One region of the Gracilibacillus sp. HCP3S3_G5_2 genome, then DNA from elsewhere that is predicted to be linked to it. Evidence: riboswitches for the same ligand, from Rfam matches in the RefSeq annotation. Region 1 holds a riboswitch; each other region holds the start of a gene.
What was found. A riboswitch is a leader RNA that binds a small molecule or an ion and turns the genes downstream of it on or off. The one in region 1 is predicted to bind thiamine pyrophosphate.
Positions count from the first base shown of each region.

Region 2: linked by a shared signal. The riboswitch ahead of ACTNEP_RS12940 (ECF transporter S component) and the one ahead of tenI (thiazole tautomerase TenI) in region 1 are both predicted to bind thiamine pyrophosphate.
Region 3: linked by a shared signal. The riboswitch ahead of ACTNEP_RS00270 (ABC transporter substrate-binding protein) and the one ahead of tenI (thiazole tautomerase TenI) in region 1 are both predicted to bind thiamine pyrophosphate.
Region 4: linked by a shared signal. The riboswitch ahead of tenA (thiaminase II) and the one ahead of tenI (thiazole tautomerase TenI) in region 1 are both predicted to bind thiamine pyrophosphate.

Region 1 is NZ_JBQHXU010000001.1:218,230-223,800, reverse strand. Features, by position in the region: gene ACTNEP_RS01135 (M20 metallopeptidase family protein) at 1-30, opposite strand, end outside; gene ACTNEP_RS01130 (ferritin-like domain-containing protein) at 308-751, opposite strand; TPP riboswitch at 891-986, shown strand; gene tenI (thiazole tautomerase TenI) at 1,134-1,751, shown strand; gene thiO (glycine oxidase ThiO) at 1,744-2,856, shown strand; gene thiS (sulfur carrier protein ThiS) at 2,873-3,076, shown strand; gene ACTNEP_RS01110 (thiazole synthase) at 3,083-3,853, shown strand; gene ACTNEP_RS01105 (MoeB/ThiF family adenylyltransferase) at 3,846-4,865, shown strand; gene ACTNEP_RS01100 (disulfide oxidoreductase) at 5,326-5,571, shown strand, end outside.
Region 2 is NZ_JBQHXU010000008.1:89,312-94,882, forward strand. Features, by position in the region: gene ACTNEP_RS12915 (alpha/beta hydrolase) at 1-757, shown strand, start outside; gene ACTNEP_RS12920 (hypothetical protein) at 757-903, shown strand; gene ACTNEP_RS12925 (YaiI/YqxD family protein) at 900-1,343, opposite strand; gene ACTNEP_RS12930 (M20 family metallopeptidase) at 1,445-2,590, shown strand; gene dapA (4-hydroxy-tetrahydrodipicolinate synthase) at 2,644-3,534, opposite strand; lysine riboswitch at 3,676-3,858, opposite strand; TPP riboswitch at 4,006-4,112, shown strand; gene ACTNEP_RS12940 (ECF transporter S component) at 4,267-4,857, shown strand; gene ACTNEP_RS12945 (ABC transporter ATP-binding protein) at 4,859-5,571, shown strand, end outside.
Region 3 is NZ_JBQHXU010000001.1:52,719-58,289, forward strand. Features, by position in the region: gene ACTNEP_RS00250 (TatD family hydrolase) at 1-682, opposite strand, end outside; gene ACTNEP_RS00255 (ABC transporter ATP-binding protein) at 675-1,418, opposite strand; gene ACTNEP_RS00260 (ABC transporter permease) at 1,418-2,173, opposite strand; gene ACTNEP_RS00265 (thiamine-binding protein) at 2,269-2,562, opposite strand; gene ACTNEP_RS00270 (ABC transporter substrate-binding protein) at 2,576-3,550, opposite strand; TPP riboswitch at 3,634-3,743, opposite strand; gene wrbA (NAD(P)H:quinone oxidoreductase) at 3,896-4,495, opposite strand; gene ACTNEP_RS00280 (metal ABC transporter solute-binding protein, Zn/Mn family) at 4,635-5,571, opposite strand, start outside.
Region 4 is NZ_JBQHXU010000012.1:29,677-35,247, reverse strand. Features, by position in the region: gene thiE (thiamine phosphate synthase) at 1-622, opposite strand, end outside; gene thiM (hydroxyethylthiazole kinase) at 626-1,411, opposite strand; gene thiD (bifunctional hydroxymethylpyrimidine kinase/phosphomethylpyrimidine kinase) at 1,408-2,232, opposite strand; gene tenA (thiaminase II) at 2,225-2,923, opposite strand; TPP riboswitch at 3,027-3,134, opposite strand; gene lepB (signal peptidase I) at 3,182-3,730, opposite strand; gene ACTNEP_RS16580 (CynX/NimT family MFS transporter) at 3,884-5,077, shown strand; gene ACTNEP_RS16575 (hypothetical protein) at 5,174-5,500, shown strand.

The DNA of each region.
Region 1 (5,571 bases):
ATCAATTTCCGTAAATAAATTGTCCCTCATACCCTCACCCCATAAAAATTTTATTTCCATTATATCATAGATTAGTAGTCTATCCTTATTGTGAGAATGACTGGAAGCAGTAGGAGAAAATAAAAAACAACTACCAAAGGATTTTGGAAGTTGTTTTCTCGCATCTAGAAAAGGGAGGTGAGAGCTTATCACGTGCTAATCATCTTTTACTCCAAGCTTCACACTAACACAAGGAGCTAAGGATATACATTCTGTTCGTTTCGCTAATGATCCGTAGAGAAAAAGATTCACCGATCATCGTTTCACTTTATTGAAAGCTCTTGTCTGACAAAAGTCGTTCTGTTTCTTCCTTATGATTCGTTTCATCTGCAATAATATCCTCTAACTTTACGACAAGTTCTGTTAAGCCAAGTTCATCTGCTTGTTGTTTTCTTTTTTCATAGCGTTCAATAGTTTCTTTTTCGGCTTGATAAGTAGCTTCTAACATCGCTTTGACGTCTGTTAATTGTTCGACTTTCGCTGGGGTTGTTGTTGGTGTACCACCTAGTGTTTTGATCTTATCCGATAAGTATAAAGCATGTCCTATTTCGTCATTTATTTCATCTTCGAAAAATGGTTTTAAGAAGGAACGATATAGACCAGATACAACTGATGCGTGATACGTATACATAATTGTTGCAGCATATTCATTTGCTAGGTCTTCGTTTAATCCATCAATTAGAGCCTGTAATTTTTCTTGATCTTGTCCCATTCTATCCAACATCCTTTCATTTTCATTTTCCATTATATATCTACCCTTAGAGAAGAATAATAAACATATAAATGAGATTATTTTGGTTGGCGAAATTTGTATCATATGTTATCCTTTTCCTGTAAGTAAAAATTATATGTAAGAACACTAGGGGAGCCATTTGGCTGAGACGAAATTCGGACCCTTTGAACCTGATCTGGTTAACACCAGCGGAGGGAAGTGGTAGGAAAAGCAATGATCAAGTAGCTTTTAATACATACCACTCATCCATGCTGGATGGGTGGTTTTTTATGTGAATAAAGGATCATGCAATAAGTCTAGTATAATATCGACTCGACTAAACTTTTCTTCATCACTACCTCTACAAAAGGAGTATTAATTAATGGAAGGACTTCACCTTATTACAAATGGCAGAGCAACAGAAGAACATCTACAGCTAGTAGCAGAGAATATCGATCAGATTGATTTTATTCACCTTCGCGAAAAGACCAAAACAGCAAAAGAGATTCTGACAATGATTGGTTTTTTGCAAAAAGCTGGCGTTCCGGCAGATCGAATCATAGTTAATGACCGTATAGATGTCGCATGGGTTAGCAAGTGCATGGGAGTTCAACTGGCATATCACAGTATTCCGGTCGCTAAAGTAAAAAAGTCATTCCCGGGACTCCGTATAGGTAAGTCTATTCATTCTCTAAAAGAAGCGATAGATTACGAACAAGATGGTGCAGATTTTCTACTATATGGTCATGTTTTTTCGAGTAACTCTAAACCGGGGATAGAGCCAAGGGGGATTACTACCTTAACGGAAGTAGTGAACAATGTTTCCACTCCTATTATTGCCATTGGTGGAATGACAGAACGAAATATTAGCGATGTACTAAAAGCTGGGGCAAGAGGTGTAGCGGTTATGTCAGGAGTATGGGATGCCGAAGATCCAGCTCAAGCATTGAAGAATTATCGTAAAGTGTTCGAGATAAGGAGGGAGGAACAAATTGAATAATCGATATGATCAAATCATTGTCGGTGGAGGAGTTATGGGGGCTTCGATTGCCTATGAATTGAGTAAAAGAGGTTATCAGACTCTGCTGTTAGAAGAAAATACTATTGCTGCTGAAGCCTCTAGTGCAGCTGCCGGTATGTTAGGCGTACAAATGGAATTTGAAAAGGATTCCCCTTTATTTCAATTTGCCAAAGAAAGCAGGCGATTATTTCCTGCTTTAGCGGAGGAGTTGCAAGATAAAAGTGGTGTGGACATTCAGTTCATTGAAAAAGGTGCAATTAAACTTGCCTACCATCAGCATGAAATAGATAAGTTAACCAAAATAGCTGAATTTCAAACACAGCAAGGTGCAGAAGCTAGGATAATTCCACCAACAAGTTTACCGGAAAAAGAAATTGCTTCCAATTTTTATGCTGCACTTTATTGTCCGAAAGAAGGTCAAGTATCCGCACCCCACTTAACAAAAGCATTTGCAAAATCTGCATTACATTATGGTGCCGTCATAAAGGAACAGACAAGGGTCCAAAAGATAGTAGTGGAAAATGGAAAAGTGACCGGCGTGAAGACGGTAGAGAAGGTGTATAACGCAGACTGTATTATAGTGAGTGGTGGATTTAAGAGCTCTTATTTTTTCCCATATATTAATCAGCTAACACCTGTAAAAGGGGAGTGTCTGTCCGTAAAAACAGATAAGCCACTTATTCAATCAACCATTTTTACGGAGGATTGTTATCTCGTTCCGAAAAGAGGGAATCGAATGATCATCGGTGCTACATCAAAACCGAATCAGACGGATAAAAATGTGAAGGTGAAAAGTGTGCTACATTTGTTATCTCGTGCTCAACAAATTGTACCAGCATTAAATGAGGCAACAATAGAAAAGGCTTGGGCTGGTATACGTCCCTTAACAAAAGACGGCTTTCCATATTTAGGGGAAGTGCCAGATGTACGAGGACTATTTGTAGCTACAGGGCATTATCGCAATGGCATCTTGCTCGCACCGCAAACGTCCAAATTTATGTCGGATCTTGTGGAAGGAAAACAAGTTAATCAAGCATATTTGGATGCGTTTTTCTTAAATAGAGAACGTCTAATGACTTTATAAAAGAGGAGGAGTGTTCTTGGAGCTTATTTTAAATGGTGAATCGTTAATAGTTAGGGATGGTATCCGTAATATAGAAGAATTACTGAAAGAGTTGTCCTTGGAGAAGAAGTCATTAATAGTAGAGCATAATCAAACGATTTTAAGAAAAGAAGATCATAAAGAGACGGCAATTTCGGAAGGTGACCGATTAGAAATTGTCCATTTTGTTGGAGGAGGATGAAGAAATATGCTTAAAATAGGAAAATATTCATTTCAGTCTAGGTTATTTTTAGGAACAGGGAAATACCCAAACTATGATATTCAAAAACAGGCCGTTGATGTATCAGAAACAGAAGTACTTACTTTTTCAGTACGTCGAATGAATATTTATGATCCGGACCAGCCGAATTTTCTTGAGAAGATTGATACGAAGAAGTATCGCTTTCTACCGAATACTGCTGGTGCCAAAAATGCAGAGGAAGCAGTGAGAATTGCTAGATTAGCTAATGCATCAGGACTATGTGACATGGTGAAAGTAGAAGTAATTGGCTGTGATAAAACATTGCTACCAGATCCTGTCGAAACATTGAAAGCGACAGAGACTTTACTTGCGGAAGGTTTTACGGTCCTCCCATACACATCTGATGATGTCGTACTTGCCAGAAAGCTTGAAGAGTTGGGTGCACATGCCATTATGCCAGGAGCCTCACCGATTGGTTCAGGACAAGGAATCATTAATCCATTGAACTTGCAATTTATTATCGAACAAGCAAACGTACCAGTTATCGTGGATGCAGGAATTGGTTCACCGAAGGATGCTGCCTATGCAATGGAATTAGGTGCAGATGGTGTTCTGTTAAATACGGCTGTTTCTGGCGCAGATGAACCGGTAAAGATGGCGCTGGCGATGAAATTAGCAGTGGAAGCTGGCAGACTAGGGTTTGAAGCAGGCCGGATTGCGAAAAAAGAATATGCGGTGGCAAGCAGTCCTAAGGAAGGGATCAGTATTGGTGAATAATCGTTATCATCGCCAAATGCTCTTTCAACCAATTGGCGAAACAGGGCAGAAAAGGATTCAGGAAAGTCATGTATTAATTATTGGTGCGGGCGCACTTGGTTCTAGTAGTGCAGAAATGCTTACAAGAGCAGGAGTTGGAACACTAACCTTAGTTGATCGCGATTATGTGGAGGAAACTAATTTGCAGCGGCAACAGCTATATACCGAAGAAGATGTCCGCATGCAAACACCTAAAGTAATTGCTGCTAAAAGACGGCTGGAAGAGATTAATCATTTCACCAAAATCGATGCTAAGGTAATCGATGCTGGAGTGGAGGAGTTGGAAGTAGTAGTACCAAAAGTGGATGTGGTAATAGATGCTACAGACAATTTTGATACAAGATTAATCATTAACGATATTTGCCAAAAACATCAAAAACCGTGGATTTATGGTGCCTGTGTGGCGAGTTATGGCGTAACGTTCACTGTTTTACCAGGGGAAACCCCGTGTTTGCAATGCTTAATGGATCATATACCAAGCGATGGCGCAACGTGTGATACAGTCGGTATCATTAGTCCAGCAGTACAAATGGTTGTATCATATCAGGTTACAGAAGCTCTTAAAATAGTAACAGGCAATCTTGATGCACTTTCAGGTAAATTAATCGCGTTTGATTTATGGAAAAATCAACAAATGGAATTAAAAGTTGCGAGCTTAAAAGATGATGAGTGTCCATCCTGTACCAAAAAACAGTTTCCACATTTAACCTATCAATCGCAGCTGAAAACAGCCGTTTTATGTGGACGAAATACAGTCCAAATAAGAACAAACGATAAAAAAATCATTCACTTTGATGAAATGAAGAAACATTTGGAAGCTAATAGTCAACTTCAATTATTTAGCAACCCTTATTTACTCTCTTTTGAGGTAGATAAATATCGGGTAGTTATATTCCGTGATGGCCGTACACTCATACATGGAACGAAAAACATCCAAGAAGCTAAAAAAGTGTATTATCAATATGTAGGTTGACTGGGGCAAAAGAATTTCTCATTACAAAACCCAAACGATTATTCAAATAGACCTTGAAATCGTTTGGGATTTTCCTATTTATGAGGAACATACAACGTACTAACGTATTTTGCTTCGTAGTAATTTTGAGAGGTTATCGTTGCGTAACCATCGCTCCGGCTGTCCACTTTCCTTTCCACGGTTTTTTCTCCTCAGCTAACTTTGGTAAGTAAAGAACACTTACCAAAGTGGATCTTCGGATAAAAACATCCCGTAGGAGTGAAAGCGGACCCCTCCGCTAGAGATGTGTTCAGTTTCACCCATAGGGTAGATGTCAGTCTTCTGTATACCACCCGCATGTCAGCGAGTATAGTCGATCACAGAAACCTAAGCAGATAGAAGTTTCACTTTATCACAATTTATTCATTTGTTTTTCAAATGCTTGTATGTATAATTAATGTGAGAGGAGATTGTGAACGACATGGACAAGAAAAAGGAAACACTATTATTTATTGCATGGGCCGGTAGCCTCTTTGCAACAATGGGAAGTTTGTTTTATTCTGAGATTATGAAATTCATACCCTGTGAATTGTGTTGGTACCAAAGAATTTTAATGTATCCACTAGTGGTCATTTATGGGTATGCTGTTTATAAAAAAGATATTCGATACGCTTTTCCAGGACTTATCTTAAGTGGAATAGGAATATTTGTATCTAGCTATCATTAT
Region 2 (5,571 bases), on a different contig from region 1:
GATAAATTGGCAAGATTCATTTTTACATGAAGACATTCCTAGTATTACACCATATATTACAAGAGATAATCCGGAAGCACCAATTATTCTCGTTATACCAGGTGGAGGGTATAGTCATCGTGCTTATCATGAAGGAGAACCTGTTGCAAAATGGTTCAATCAAAATGGGCTACATGCATGTGTATTAAGATATCAAGTAGCACCAATTTCACAACAAGAAACGATTGAGCAGGCACAAAAAGCGATACAATTGCTGAAAGCTAAAAGAAAGGAATGGGGGTTGACTGGTAAAAATAAAGTGGGAGTATTAGGCTTTTCCGCTGGTGGTCATCTTGCTGCAGTCGTAAGTAACTATTATAATAAACAGAATAATTATTCATCCAGACCAGATTTTCATATTTTATGTTATCCAGTGATTACGATGGGACAATATACGCATGAGGGCAGCAGAACGAATTTACTTGGTGAAAATCCTGATGAAGCATTGATTGCTCACTATTCTTGTGAGAAAATGATACATAAAGATACGCCAATTGCGTTTATTTGGTCGACAGCCAATGACCAATCTGTCCTATCACTTAATAGTTTAAAGTATGCCGAAGCACTGCAACGGCATCATATTCCTTATGAACTACATATCTATCAAGATGGCAGACATGGCTTGGGGCTTGCTGAAGAACATCCTCAAACAAAGGATTGGAAACATGCATGCTTACGCTGGATAAGCGCTTATGTTACAGAAAGTAGGGAAGTTTGATGACAAAAGTAAAAATGCTCGTTCAGTCCACCTATAATAAAGAATTATTGCGGGCAGGGAAAATCTATGAGATCAATGATGAGACAGCGAAACGATGGCAGATTAGTCGAATTGCTGAAATTATTGAGGAAGAAAAGGAAAATTAATTTTGTTCCAACAGCTTGCGCAGCTTCAAACGGAAGCTGTTTTTTTGTTCTTCTGTTATTTTTTTTGGTCCTTTTGTTCGCAGTCCTGCTTTTCTAGCTTTCGCATTTACATGTCGTTCTTGTAACATTCGGTTTATTTTATCTTTTGAATAGGTAAAACCAAGGTGATGCATAACATGGCAGTCTTTCTCTAGACAGAGTGCAGCAAGTCCATAATCCTGGGTAATCACTAGATCATCAGGTCTGATCATTTGGACGATACGGTAATCAACTGCATCAGCTCCATCATCTACATATTTTACTTTCACATGCTCTGGCGTTTCTTTCATCGAAAAATGACTATAACTTTTTACTACTACGACATCGATTTGAAAAGCTTTAGTTTCTTCGATAACAATATCTGTGACAGGACAAGCGTCAGCATCTACATATATTTTCATTAAACACACTCCACCCTAAGATCGTAATTATGAATAGTATAGCAAAATCGACAAGGTTATAGTATGATTTTCTTAGTCTATATAGAAAGTTAGTGAAATAAATGAGAAGTTATTTAGAAGGACAGTATGACCAAATGCTGAAAATGCTAGAACAGTTAGTCAATATCGATAGTTGTTCTTACGACAAAGCTGGAGTCGATAAAGTCGGAGCTATCATGAAACAATATTATCAAGCAATAGACTTTGTAGTAGGTGAAGTGAAACAGAAGAAATATGGTAATCATTTGATACTAAGAAGAAAGAATGTGGATATCTCCAAACCAACTATTTTAATTCTTACTCACATGGATACCGTATTTGAAAAAGGAACAGCTAGTGAAAGACCTTTCCATATTAATGCGAATAAAGCATATGGACCAGGTGTAATCGATATGAAAGCTAGTCTTGTTTCCGTGTATTATGCAATGAAAGCATTGCTAGTAAATAACAATAGTTCGGTCGATCAAGTCGAAATATTACTGACAAGTGATGAAGAAATAGGTTCTCCAACCTCTCGAGAACTAATCGAAAAACATGCTCAAAATAAAAAATATGCATTAGTAATGGAACCAGCTCGTAAAAACGGAGCAATCGTCTCAGCAAGAAGAGGAAAAGGGCTTTATAAATTAGAGGTGATTGGAAAAGCGGCACATTCTGGCATTGAGCCTGAAAAAGGAAGAAGTGCGATTGAGGAATTAGCACACAAAATTATTCAATTATATGATATTACCGATGAAGAAGAGGGCATCCATGTTAATGTAGGCTTAATTGAAGGGGGCACATCAGTCAATACTATCTCTGATCATGCGACAGCAGAAGTAGATGTACGTTTTAGAACACAGGAGCAAGCGGAAGAAATTAAAGAACAAATAGCTACAATTATAGCGAGTACGGAAGTGGACGGAACCAAAGTCAAAATAGAAGGTGGCATTAATCGCCCGCCGATGGAAAAAACGGAACAAACAGAAAAACTGTTACGTATTATTAAACGAGTCGGGGATGAATTAGATATTTTTATTAAAGATACCGAAACTGGTGGAGGGTCAGATGCCTCTTTTACTTCAGCATTAGGCATACCTACAGTCGATGGACTTGGCCCTGTTGGTGGACGGGCACACAGAGAAAGCGAATATCTTGAGTTAGAATCATTCGTCCCAAGAACACTACTTCTCGCTCATGTAATTGCCGAATTAGCAAAATCGTATTGAATCATTTTATATACTAAAAATGCAGTTCACTCTACTAGTGAACTGCATTTTGCCTATCCAACATCATAATTTTCTCGCAAAAAATGTACCTGGTGTCTTAATAATTGTTTTTCTTCATCATTTAAAGGTATTAGCGGTAATCGAACTCCTCCGACGTCCAGCCCGTTCATTCCTAGAGCAGCTTTTACAGGTGTTGGACTTGGTGCCATAAACATCGATTGCATGATTGGCAGCAAGAAATGATGTAGTTCCTGTGCTCTTCGAATATCACCGTTTTGACAAGCCATAACCATTTCATTCATTTCATTCCCGACAATATGCGAAGCGACAGAAACAATTCCATCAGCTCCAATAGCTACAGCTGGAAGTGTTAAACTATCATCGCCACTGTAAAGAGAAAAGTTTTCGTCAGTGTCACGAATTATTTTCGTCATCGCCTCAAGGTTTCCGCTAGCCTCTTTCACGGATACGATGTTAACTATTTTTGACAGTTCAATAATCGTTTCAGGACTGATATCTACACCTGTTCTTCCTGGAACATTATATAACATCACAGGTAGGTTAGTAGATTGCGCAATTGCTTGAAAGTGCTGAAAGAGACCGTCTTGTGATGGTTTATTATAATAAGGCGCCACAAGCATAATTCCATCTACACCAATTAATTCTGCTTTTTTTGTCAACTCGATAGTTTCACGTGTATTATTTGATCCAGTTCCAGCTATAACTGGTACGCGACCATTAACCGTTTTAACAGCATATTTAACCAAGGAAATTCTTTCTTCTTTTGATAAAGTAGGAGATTCACCCGTTGTTCCCGCTACAATTAATGCATCTGTTCCATTTTGTAATAAGTAGTTAATTAATCTTTCCGTTTTTCCGTAATCAATGTCCCCATTTTGATCAAAAGGAGTTACCATTGCTGTTAGTACACGTCCAAAGTTCATAATATATCCACCTCTATTCAAAGATTTAAAACAATTTGATGATATTTTCATTGAATAGAGGGTATCTCATCGCCTACAACAAATAAAAGATGCAACAATGAGGGTATCACTGTTGCATCTTGAATTCACATTAGGTTCGATGCGTGAGATAGCCCTCCATATAGTTCTTCACTATATGACAGCCCTGCATTTATTCAATGAAGGACCAGTAAAATAAGCAGATGCATACTTAGATTACTTCGGCAAATTCCCCTTTCCATAGTCTTCACAGACAGCATCAGTCTCCAACTATGTACTAATGGTTTTTGCACCTCTATTCTCACTTCAATAAAAATTGAAGCAAAATATTTAATTGTTTTACGTTGGTACCAACTATACCAAAAAATATCGATGGATGCAATCCGATTTATAAAAAAATCTTGACAATATGGAAAAATTTGATATGATGAAGTCGAATTAAATAGTATAAACACATTCCACTAGGGGTGTCTTGTAAAGACTGAGATTAAAGTATTACTTTAAGACCCTTAGAACCTGATCTGGTTAATACCAGCGTAGGGAAGTGGCAAATATCTTATATAGTGATACCTTTATATGGATAAATATAGCCACTATCTCTACGAATGTATGGATAGTGGCTATTTGTGTGTTTAAAGGAGGGGTACTTAGCGATAAGATAGACTGATACTACAAGAAAATATTAATTTATCCTAAAAGGAAAGAGGTGCGAACATGAAAAAAACGTTAACATTAACCGATATTTTAATTACAATTGTCATCGCATTTATTTTTAGTGTTATTTATAAGATTTGGGGACCATTATACAGTGTTGTAGGGGTGTTGGGCTTACACATTGATCAATTAATTTATGGTATGTGGTTTATGGCAGCGACTGTTGCTTTTCTCATTATTCGTAAGCCTGGTGTTGCTTTATTAGCGGAACTTGCAGCTGCACAAGGAGAATTTTTGTTTGGTGGCCAATGGGGGATATCCTTGTTGTTATATGGTCTTGTCCAAGGAATAGGTTGTGAACTCATATTTGCCATGTATCGATACAAGAGTTACCGATTATATGTAGTTTGCTTGGCAGCAGTAGGGGCTGCCATTGGATCGCTTATACTAGATGTATATTATGGCTATATCGATTCATTAGCTGCTTGGAATCTTATGTTATTAATAGTGAATAGAGTAATAGGCTCTATCTTGATTACAGGTTTTTTTGCTTACTATCTAGTAAAAGCATTAGATAAAACCGGAGTAACAAAGGCAATTCGCCCAATTTCTGAAGATGATTATAAAATATTGGATGATGAGGTAAAATAATATGTTAGAGGTTAAAAATCTGCGAGCTAAATATCCGAATACAGCATCTTTATTATTTAAAAATTTATCTTTATCCATAAAAGAAGGGGAAAAAGTATTACTTGTTGGTCCATCAGGTTCAGGGAAATCCACCTTACTTCAGATATTGGCTGGTTTAATACCAGATGTGATAGAAGTGCCGATTAAAGCAGATAAACTTACGATCTCCGCATCATACGGGATGGTTTTTCAAGATCCGGATACGCAATTCTGTATGCCTTATGTAGATGAAGAGATAGCCTTTGTTCTAGAAAACCGATATAAGCCTCAACAAGAGATGAAGGAGTTAATTAGATATTATTTAGAACAAGTTGGTTTACAATTAGATGATCCACACACTTCTATTCATCAATTATCCGGTGGAATGAAACAACGTCTGGCGATAGCATCTGTATTAGCGTTGGAACCTGAAGTGTTGTTTCTTGATGAACCAACAGCTATGCTCGACCAACTAGGTACAAAGCAAGTTTGGGATACATTGAAGGAAGTAGCAGAGAATAAAACGGTTGTGATAGTTGAGCATAAAATCGAACATGTATTACCATTAGTTGATCGAGTGATCATAATGGACGATATTGGTCAAATAGTCGCTGATGGTGACCCAAACGTAATCTTTAATCAATTTAAAGCAAGGCTATATCAATACGGGGTATGGTATCCACACATTTGGGATGA
Region 3 (5,571 bases), 170 kb from region 1:
TTGCTATATGCTTAATTACCTCTTTTATCATATTCGGATGCGTCATTTTTTCTTGAAAAGGTCCTTTGAACGGCCATGGTCCATCGGTTTCTACCATCATTAACTCAATCGGATAGCTTTCGACTAATTCCTGAATCTCTTTTTCATAGATGCAATCTGGTGTCACAGAAATCATATAGTTACTGTCTATCATCCGCTTAATGGTGGTAGCATCTCCTTTAAACCAATGAAAGTGGGCATGTTTGACGCCATGCTTAGCTAATAGATCACACACTATCATCGCATCGTCATATACAGCATGTAGCACAATCGGCAAATCATATTGCACGGCAAGAGTCATGAATCGCTCTAATATATCGATATAGGCTTGGAGATCAAGATTAGGCTCCTCCATTCTTTTGTAATAAGGCAGGCCTACTTCACCAATCGCAACTATTTGGTCATGATGTGTTTGAATCATTGTTTCGATCTTCGTTATTTCTTGTTCTGTTGAAATCAGTTGTTCCGGATGCCAGCCAAACGCAGGAAATACCGTTGGGTATTGCTTTGATAACTGCCGTACTTTTTCGCAGCTTGTTAAATCATTCGATACCGCAATCATACCATCAACTTCTAATGTTTCCATGATCTTTTTTTGCTCATTGGGCTTGTACCAATCCAAATGAATATGTGCATCAATCATCTATAACACCTCGTAATGTCTGATAGATTTGCTTCTTTTTTTCTAGGAATACTTGTGTTAAAGTTAATGCTTCCTTTCTAGGTCGATTGAAATCAATCGCAAATTCCTTGATTACGTTAGCAGGCTTGGAACCTAAAACAAGCACTCGATCAGATAAAAAAATTGCTTCTTCAATATTATGGGTAACAAATAAAACAGACGGTCGTTCTTGCTCCCAAATTGATAATAGCCATTTTTGCATTTCTAACCTTGTAAACTCGTCTAATGCCGAAAAAGGTTCATCTAAACAGATGAAAGTTTGCGGACTTAATAGACTGCGAACAAAGGCTACCCGCTGACGCATCCCACCAGATAATTCATGGGGATAAGAATTGACGTAGTCCTTTAAGCCAGCTCTTTCCAGCATCTCAAGTGCTTTTTGTTTATCAGGCTTTTGAAATAATTCCACACCCAGAATGACATTTTCGAAAACTGTGCGCCATGGGAAAAGGGATGGTGTTTGCGGCATATAGCTGATCGCACCTTTTTTTCCGTTTATCGTTTCATTATCTAATCGAATCGTGCCATGATCAGCTTGATAAAGGCCGCCAATCAGATGAAAAATAGTACTCTTCCCACTGCCAGATGGTCCAAGTAAGGAGACAAATTCACCATCATTGACTGTCAGATCTAAATTATTCAGAATCGTTTGTTCACCAAAGCTCATTGTAATATTCTTCAGTTCTAGCGTACTCATCAAGAGCCCTCCTTTCCCGGTTGCCATTTTAAGATGATTTTTTCAGTAGCTATAATAATTACAAAAAATATCAGGCATAAAATCATAATAAATAAAATTGCAACAAAAACCCGGTCAGTTCGGAAAGAGGAAGACGCTAATGTCATATATACACCAATTCCTTGATTTGCACCTAACCATTCCGAAATAACAGCCCCCATTACACTATAAGTAGCTGAAATCTTTAGCCCAGAAAATAGTTGGGGAACTGCATGAGGCAGTTCCAACTTTGTAAATATTTGCTTTTTCGTAGCACCCGCCATTTTCATATAATGAACTAATTCGGGATTTGTATGACGTAATCCATCGATTGTAGCTACAGCAACTGGGAAAAAACATACAAGAGTTATAATTAATAATTTCGGTGTAACACCAAACCCAAACCAAATAACTAACAGTGGTGCGAGTACAATAATTGGAATATTTTGTGACATAATAAGTAATGGATAGAGCGCTTCTCGAATTTTGGGCAGTAAATGAAGGACTATTGCAATAATTAGCCCTACACTGATACCGATGGCAAATCCACTTACAGTCAGAAAAACAGTTGACCCGATATGATGCTGATAATTATCCCAACCGTTGATCGCTTCTTGCATAATAACTGTAGGTGCAGGAAGAATCCAAGTTGGAATATTAAGTATTCGACTAGAAACCTCCCATATAAGTAAAAGACTTACGATCACGATAACTGGTAAAAACGCTTTTCTTAACATGAGGCATGCTCCTATTTAATGGCCACTTCTCATCGTTTGCTGCCACTTCTGGTAGCTTACTGGCCACTTGTTCAATTTGCTGACCACTTTTGCATTTAACGATATTTTTTGGTAAGTTCATTCATCGATGCCTGATGATCTTTATGTGAATAGATTTTCACCTGTGATATGACACTTGGACAATGTAACTCGTGCATACGCTGGTTCATTTTTTCAATAACAGCTAATAATTCGCCTAGATTCCCTTCCATTGTAGTTTCCAATGGATTGACTTGATATTTGACACCTGCTTGTTCGATGATCTTAATCGCTTCATCAACGAAAGGGATTGAATCCTCCCCATTTGGTGTTTTCGGAATGATTTGTATACTTACTAATGCTTCGGCCATTCATATCCCTCCATTATTCTGGTAAAAATTCGTTAGTAAATGCCGCTTCTACATCGAGTTCACGTTCTAATAAGTTATTTTCAAACATAAATTCTGCGTAATTGCGCCAAACTTCGGCTGATTGCTCACCCCATCTGTCAGCATCTTCTTGATATTTTGGTGAAATCCATTCCTGGCTTGCATGAACTAATTCTTCATCTAGATCCGGTACTGCTTCAGTTAAAATGTCTGCTGCTTCACTTGGATTGTCAATCGCATCGTGATAACCACGAGTTACTGCAGTCATAAATTGTTCAATTGTTTCCGGATTTTCTTCAATCATTGTTTCATTTGTTGTAATAACTGGCGTATAGTAATCTAATTTTTCCGAATAGTCCGTGAGGTAAATCATATCAATTTCCGTTCCACGAAGTTCTGCCTCAATACCCGTCCATCCATAGTAAATCCAGGCAAAATCGACATCACGTTCCACTGCTGTGAAAAAGTCCGTATTTCCTGTATTGACAATTTCAACATCTTCTACGGAGGCATCTTCTTGTTTCATTAATGCATCGATAACTGCTGACTCAACAGGAGCACCCCATCCACCATACGTTTTTCCGGAAAAATCAGCTGGTGATGTAATCTCTTTTTCCACTGGTGCGGCGAATCCAGATGTATTGTGCTGGATTATTGCTGCAACTGAAACAAGTGGAATATCTTGCGTACGTGCTTCTGTTACTTGTTCTTGATAACTAATGCCAAATTCTGCCTGACCAGAAGCTACGGTCTGATCTGCTCCTGCTTCTCCTGGCATGACTATTTCTACATTTAATCCTTCATCTTCAAAATATCCTTTTGATTGTGCAACATAAAGCCCAGTATGATTAGTGTTAGGCGTCCAATCTAATACTAATGTAACCTCCTCTAATTCTTCCTGTGCATTTTCTTCATTCCCACACCCAGTGAGAATAAAAAAGCTAATTAATACAAGCAAAACTTTTTTCATCATAATCCCCCTCTTTATCTTTCTCTTAGGGAACATATAAGAAAACGCCCAGACATTTAGCCTAGGGCGCAAACATAAAGATATCCAATATCTCATATGTTCCCTACGCTGGTGCTAACCAGATCAGGTTCTAAGGGTCAGCATCTTACGGATACAGTCTCAACCGGCAACACCGGTCCCCCTACATTCATTATTTTATTGCTACATAATACTTTGACATAATTCCAGCTTTTCTTCAAGTTTTACCTCACTAGTAGAAAAGTGTAGAGCACTTGGCGAGTAACTTTTACTCTTCTTTTCCTACAAAAAAACGAACCTCTTCACCAAGTGGTTCGCTTCTTCTCCTTAACCATGTATTTTATTTGCTATGTCCACCACACGTTTTGCTTGGTGTTTTACGGCAGCTTGTACATCTTCTACCATAGAACCATCTTCTTGGCTTTGTGTAACACTTGTTCCATATGGATTACCTCCAGCCGGATAAATAACATCATTAGAATATCCTGGTGGGACGATAATCGCACCCCAGTGCATCATGGATATATAAAGACTTAAAACCGTTGCTTCCTGTCCACCATGTGAATTAGAAGCTGAAGTCATTGCACTAACAACTTTGTTTACTGTCTTACCAGCTGCCCATAAACCTCCTTGTGTATCAATGAATTGTTTCATTTGGGAAGCTACATTTCCAAATCGAGTCGGAGTACTGAAAATAATTGCATCTGCCCATTCAAGATCTTCCGTTGTGGCAACAGGGATATCTTTAGTTTCTTCCATGTGTTTTTCCCAGTCTGTATTCTGTGCAATCGCTTCTTTTGGTGCTGTCTCTGCAACGCGCACGACTTTCACTTCCGCTCCAGCTTCTTTTGCTGCTTCTGCTGCCCAATTTGCTAATTGATAATTTATTCCTGTTGAACTATAGTAAACCACTGCTAATTTTATCATGTTGATAAAACTCCTTTTCATTCTTTAATATTTTTGTTTTGCCCACTTTTTTGAAATGTATTCCTTATTTATTCCCTAATGTTTTACTGTTATATCTGTATACAAAAAACACGGAGTGATTATGCACTCCATGTTTATCTTAATAATCCAAAGCCTTTGTCAGTGCTTCTAGATTACGTTCCATCAACGTAAAATACGTTTCTTCATTTTCTATATCTTCCTCGGTCAATACTTCTAAATTATGAAACTGAAGTGACTCTACATTTGCTTCAGATTGAATTACTTGCGCTACATTTGGTTCAATATTTTGCTCAAACATTAGATATTTAATACCTGATTTCTTCGTATGATCAATAATTCGCTCCAATTCTTTTTGAGACGGCTCTTGAGAAGGCGATATACCAGATATCGCAATCTGTTCGATACCATATCTGTCCTCCCAGTAGCCATATGCAGCATGGGCCACAAGTATTTCATTATTCTCAGTTGAGGTTAAGCGTTCTTGGAATACCTCATCCAATTCAGTTAAACGAGCTTCAAGATCCTCAAAGTTCTCTTGGAAAACTTCTTCTTGCTCTGGTTTTAATTCAATCAGTGCATCTTTAATGTTACTTGCAAGATCAATCGAACGAACTGGATCTAGCCATACGTGTGGATCTTTATCACCGTGTGCATGATCATGTCCATCATGGCTATGTTTTTCATCTCCATGGTTATGATCTTCTTCATGGCTATGCTCTTCATCTCCATGGTCGTGGTCTTCTTCATGGCTATATTCTTCATCTCCATGGTCATGATCTTCATCATGGCTATGTTCTTCAACTCCATGGTCATGATCTTCTTCATGGCTATGCTCTTCATCTCCATGGTCATGTGCATGGTCTAATAATGATACTCCGTCAGCAGCCTCAAGCATTAATACATCTTCTCCATCTAAGGCGTCTTTAATTGTACCTGCGTATGTTTCCATATCTATACCATTAAACAAAAACATGTCTGCTTCCGCTATATCAACCATCATTTTTGATGTGGGTTCAAAACTATGTGCATCTGATCCAGGTGGAATGATCATTTCG
Region 4 (5,571 bases), on a different contig from region 1:
GTTTCAAAAACGTTGCTGCTGTGTTCTTTGGATTGGTTGATTGGCTTATTGCTGAAATAACCGATACTCCATCCGCACCAGATCGCATTAGCCTGATCACATGCCCTAATCGGATACCGCCAATCGCCACAATTGGCAGATCACCTACTTTTTCTCTAATTTCTTGTAGGCCTTCTGCCCCGATAGGTTGTTTTGCATCCTCTTTGGTATTCGTGCTGTAGATCGGACCAACCCCAATATAATCTGCACCGTCCTTTTTTGCTTGTACTGCTTCTTGGACATTAGTCGATGATACACCGACAATCCAATCAGCTGGTACTTTTTCCCGTACATTATGGATCGACATATCATCCTGTCCAACATGCACACCATCAGCGTCAATCTCTAACGCTAATTCCACATCATCATTTACTAAAAAAGGTACATGATATTGGTGGCAAAGTTCTTTCATCTGTATGGCTAGTTGTTTTTTTGCCTCTCCCTTAAGTGCACCGTGACCTTTTTCACGAAATTGAAAAAAGGTAACCCCGCCTTGCAGCGCTTCTTCCAGCACGTATAAAGGATTTTCCTTTGTATTATTACTACCGAGTATAAAATAAACTTGCAATAAATCACGTTTCATTTTTTAAAAACCTCTGCTTATCCGTTGTTTCCTGCTAACTTCTTCTCCATCTACTGCAAACAGCTGATCAAGGAATGCTATTTGAAAACTTCCTGGATAAGTATGCATGTCTGCTGCATTTTCGGCTGCCACACCATAAAAACTAATTGCTTCAACCACTGCTTCTACAACGTTATCAGCTACCGCTATGAATGCCGCAATAATGGATGATAACAAGCAGCCTGCACCTGTAACCTTTGTAAGGAGTTGATGTCCATTCGAGATAACTACGTTTGTATCGCTATCCATCACTACATCTTTCTCTCCCGTGATGGCAAGCGGTACCTGTAGTTTATCAAAAGCAAGCTTCGCTAATTGTTGTACATCAAAATCATTTGAACCGTCAACACCGCGAACACGCGCTTCGACTCCTGCCAAGTTGGCAATTTCACCTGCATTCCCTCTAATACAGGCAATCTCTACTTCCTGTAAGATACGTTTACTAGATTCGGTCCGAAATGTTGTAGCACCTGTGCCAACCGGATCTAATACAACAGGTACTCCTGTCTTATTAGCTGCTTTACCTGCTAAGATCATAGCATCTACCTGTTCCACGGTTAGTGTACCAATATTCAATACGAGGGCACTGGCAGCCTGTGCCATTTCTTCTACCTCTTCCTTGGCATTTGCCATTACAGGAGCAGCACCAACAGCATATAAACCGTTCGCTGTAAAGTTCATGACTACTTGATTGGTGATATTATGAATCAGTGGTTGCTGTTGTCGTACTTCTTCAATTAAATGACTCACTTGGAAGCCTCCCTTTTCCCTGGTAAACCTTTTAACCTGTAGCCCCAATGATTGGTCGGACCATAACCATGACCTAATTCCAGCGGGTATTGAATCGCATCTGTTATAAAATCCTTTCCAATCATAACTGCTTCTTGAACTGTTTTACCTTTTGCTAGCTCAGCCGTTATGGCAGCAGAGAAGGTACAACCCGTTCCATGAGTATGTTTCGTCTCAAAACGATCTGCCTCTAGATAGTGAAAATCTTTACCATCATATAAGACATCCACCGCTTCCCCCTCTAAGTGACCGCCTTTTACTACAGCTGCTTTTGCCCCTAAATCAGCGACAATTACTTTCGCTGCTTTTTCTGCGTCTTGATTATTATCAATCTCGAATCCTACCAAAATTTCAGCCTCTGGGACATTTGGTGTTACTACTGTGGCTAGTGGGATCAATGTGTTGCGAATAATCTGTCTTGATGCTTCATCCATTAAGGAGTCACCGCTTTTTGCTACCATTACCGGATCAATCACGTAAGGAATCTCCGTATCTGCTAGTTTTTCAGCTATTAATTTCATCATATCAACAGTAGCTATCATCCCTGTCTTGACTGCTTGCGGTCGAATATCTGTTAACACGGCATCTAATTGTTTTTCAATAAAATCAATACTTAAATGTTGTACATCTTGGACTCCAAGTGTATTTTGCGCTACTACCGAGGTTATAACACTCATTCCATATACTTCACGCTCTTGAAACACTTTCAAATCCGCCTGAATCCCAGCACCACCTGATGGGTCTGTTCCAGCTATTGTAAGTGCTGATGCTATTTTATTCATTTCCGTTCTCCTTTCCAGCTAATGAGAATGGCCATGCCTCTACTTTATAGGCCATCTCCCAAAATAAATATTCCAACTGACAGCTTTTCATAAAAGCTAATTTTGCTTTCTGTTTTTCTTCTTCACCGACTTGTTCTGCCCATTTATCTAGACGTTCACAAAGTTCTGTTGTCACGGAAGCTGTATCTTCTTTTGCATAAAATGTAATCCATTCATAAAATGGATGTTCCTCTGTTGGTTGATACTTATCTTTTAAGTAATGACCGATCTCTAAATATGTCCAAGGGCAAGGTAATAAGGCTGCGATTAATTCACCGATAGTTCCTTGCTGTGCTGTACTTTTCATATGCGCTACATAATGATCAGCTGTCGGTGGCAGCGGATATCCTTGCAATTGATCATAGTCAACTCCGGCCACACGACACAAATTATGGTGTGGATGAATCTCACTATTCAAAACAAAACCGATTTTTTCATAAAAATACGTCATATCTTCTCTTTTACTGCTTTTAGCGATCGCGATACCGTAAATATTCATAAATGCATTAAGGTATTCAAAATCAGCTTTTACATAGTGAATGATCGCTTCTTTGGGCAAGTTCCCCTTTCCAATGCCAACTACAAAAGGGTGGTTGAAAATCCCTTGGTAAACATCCTCTGCCGCTACTCGTAATTCTTGACTAAATCTCATTTCTCCAGCCTCCACTTAAATTTATTTCCATAATAAAAAGCCACTCACAGTAGTGGAGCGGCTTTTTGAAAGTCCATATCAAAAGTAAGGTGCAAGTAGTTCACACCATCCGGCTCCACTTTCCTACGCTGGTGTTAACCAGTTCAGGTTCAAAGGGATCAAGAACTCACTTCTTATCTCAGCCGCTCAAGCAGCACCCCTAGTGGATTTTATTTATGAAGTTATAAACAATTAAACACGGATATAGTAAATTGTCAACTATTTTATAAGACCAAATGACTCAATTGGCCAGATACGCATTTTCACATCTCCGATAACATCCTCTTCATCAATAAAACCAAATTGGCGACTATCTTTACTAACTCTCCGATTATCACCCAGAACAAAAATTTTACCTTCAGGTACACTTTCTCTCCCTGTTAATTCTTGAAGTGTAAAGTCATTTGTCAGCTTCTGTCCTTCCGAAAGCAATGACTTATACTCATCAAGATATGGTTCTTCATAAAGCTCACCATTTATATACAGATGATCATCTCTCACTTCGATTGAGTCACCTGGAAAGCCTATTACTCGCTTTACATAATTATCATTCGAGTCTGGTGCTTTAAAAGCAATCTCGTCAAAGCGATCAATACTACTTATCTTACTCAAGATGATCCGGTCTCCATCTTCTAGATTCGGCATCATTGATTCACCTTTTACCACAGAAGGTGTAATTAAAAAATGCCGACAGAGGAGTACAATGATAACAGCAACTAACAACGCTTTTAACCATGAAAGTAATTCTTTAATGACCTTATTCTCCATTGTAGACCTTCCTTCACCATACTAAAACTAACTTCCACTTGTGTTTAATATATGTTACTCTATTATAATGCAAAATCAATTGCTAGTTACTTACTTATTTTAGCATATTTTAAATGTCAGTTGTTAATTATAACATAGAAACAAGGTGAACAGATGCAAACAAATCAACATTCAACAAAAAGACACTATACTATTCTTTTTATCATAGGAATTATTCTCTTATCTTTCAACTTAAGGCCTGCTATCACCTCTGTGGGGCCGATAATTGGGTTCATCCGTGAAGATCTAGCAATCAGCAATTGGAGTGCCGGCTTTTTAACGAGTCTGCCTCTGATCGCCTTTGCTCTTATGTCACCTATTGCGCCAAGGATAGCCAATCGTACAAGTAATGAAAAAGCATTACTTTATGGCCTTATTACATTATTAATTGGGATTTTGGTTCGCTCCATCACATCCATTATCTTATTATTTGTTGGTACTGTATTAATTGGTATCGGTATTGCAATCATTAACGTGATTTTACCAAGTCTCATTAAAAGTAATTTCCCCGAAAAAATTGGACTGATGACTGGTGTTTATACAACTTCCATGTCTATTTTTGCTGCACTAGCGTCTGGATTAAGTGTACCGTTAACAACTGCTACTGGCCTTGGTTGGACATGGTCACTAGCTAGCTGGGGTATTTTAGTGATTATTGGGATATCTATCTGGCTTATCGCCATGAATAAAGCACCACGTGAAGAAAACCGGCAACTGTATGAACCAAGTACTGTCCAATTATTACGTTCGCCTGTTGCCTGGCAGGTAACACTTTTTATGGGATTACAGTCTTTTTTATTTTATGTAACAATCTCTTGGTTAGCTGAAATACTTATTTCAAATGGGTTTTCAGGGTCAGCTGCAGGGTGGTATGTAGCATACATGCAATTCATTAGTCTTCCGGCTACTTTCTTCACACCTGTTATTGCTGGTAAACTGTCAAATCAGCAGCCGGTCGTGGCCATTTTTGGGTTATCTGGAGTAATTGGATATAGTATGTTATATTTTGAGCCTGGTGTGATCGGAGCTACCATTGCCATTACGCTAATCGGTATGTTGTTAGGAGCTAGCATTAGTTTAGCCTTAGCATTACTAGGCTTAAGAACCTCCAATGCAAGGCAAGCTGCTGAATTATCAGGTATGTCACAATCTTTTGGTTACCTACTAGCGGCAATCGGTCCAATAGCAATTGGACTGAGTTTTGATCTTACAAACAATTGGCAGCCTTCCATTTTAATGATCATCTTTATTACGTTGCTCATGACAGGGTTTGGCTTAGGAGCTAGTAGAAACAAAAAAGTCCTATAATTACTAAAGGATTTTTTAATATAATACATTTACTTGCCTTTACCTAATTGTGTATCAGGAGTATACTTAAATGTATTAGAAATGGAGATGGTTGGTATGAGAAAATTTCTTGTGTTTGTTGTGATGCTGTTAACCATTTCTCCCTTTATTTCACTATCAAGCTATCAATCTCATATATCTTGGATCACTTCAACCATTGATTCAAACGAAAAACTGCATGCAACCTTTCTTTATGATACGGATCATCATGAGTCAAAGGCAGACAATGGCGTTTTACATGCAGACAATGAAATATTAGGGATATTACTGTTATTAATCATTCTTTACACTCTTCATCTAGCTTATGTATCTCGACATTATTTACATGCTGTATTTTTTCAGTCTAATTATCTGATCACATTCCTTCCCCTTTCAAAAACATAATTCAAAGGAGGTATAAAGATGTGGTTCAGATTCTTTATGATTGGCTTGTTTTCTTTTGCAGCAGTCAGTGT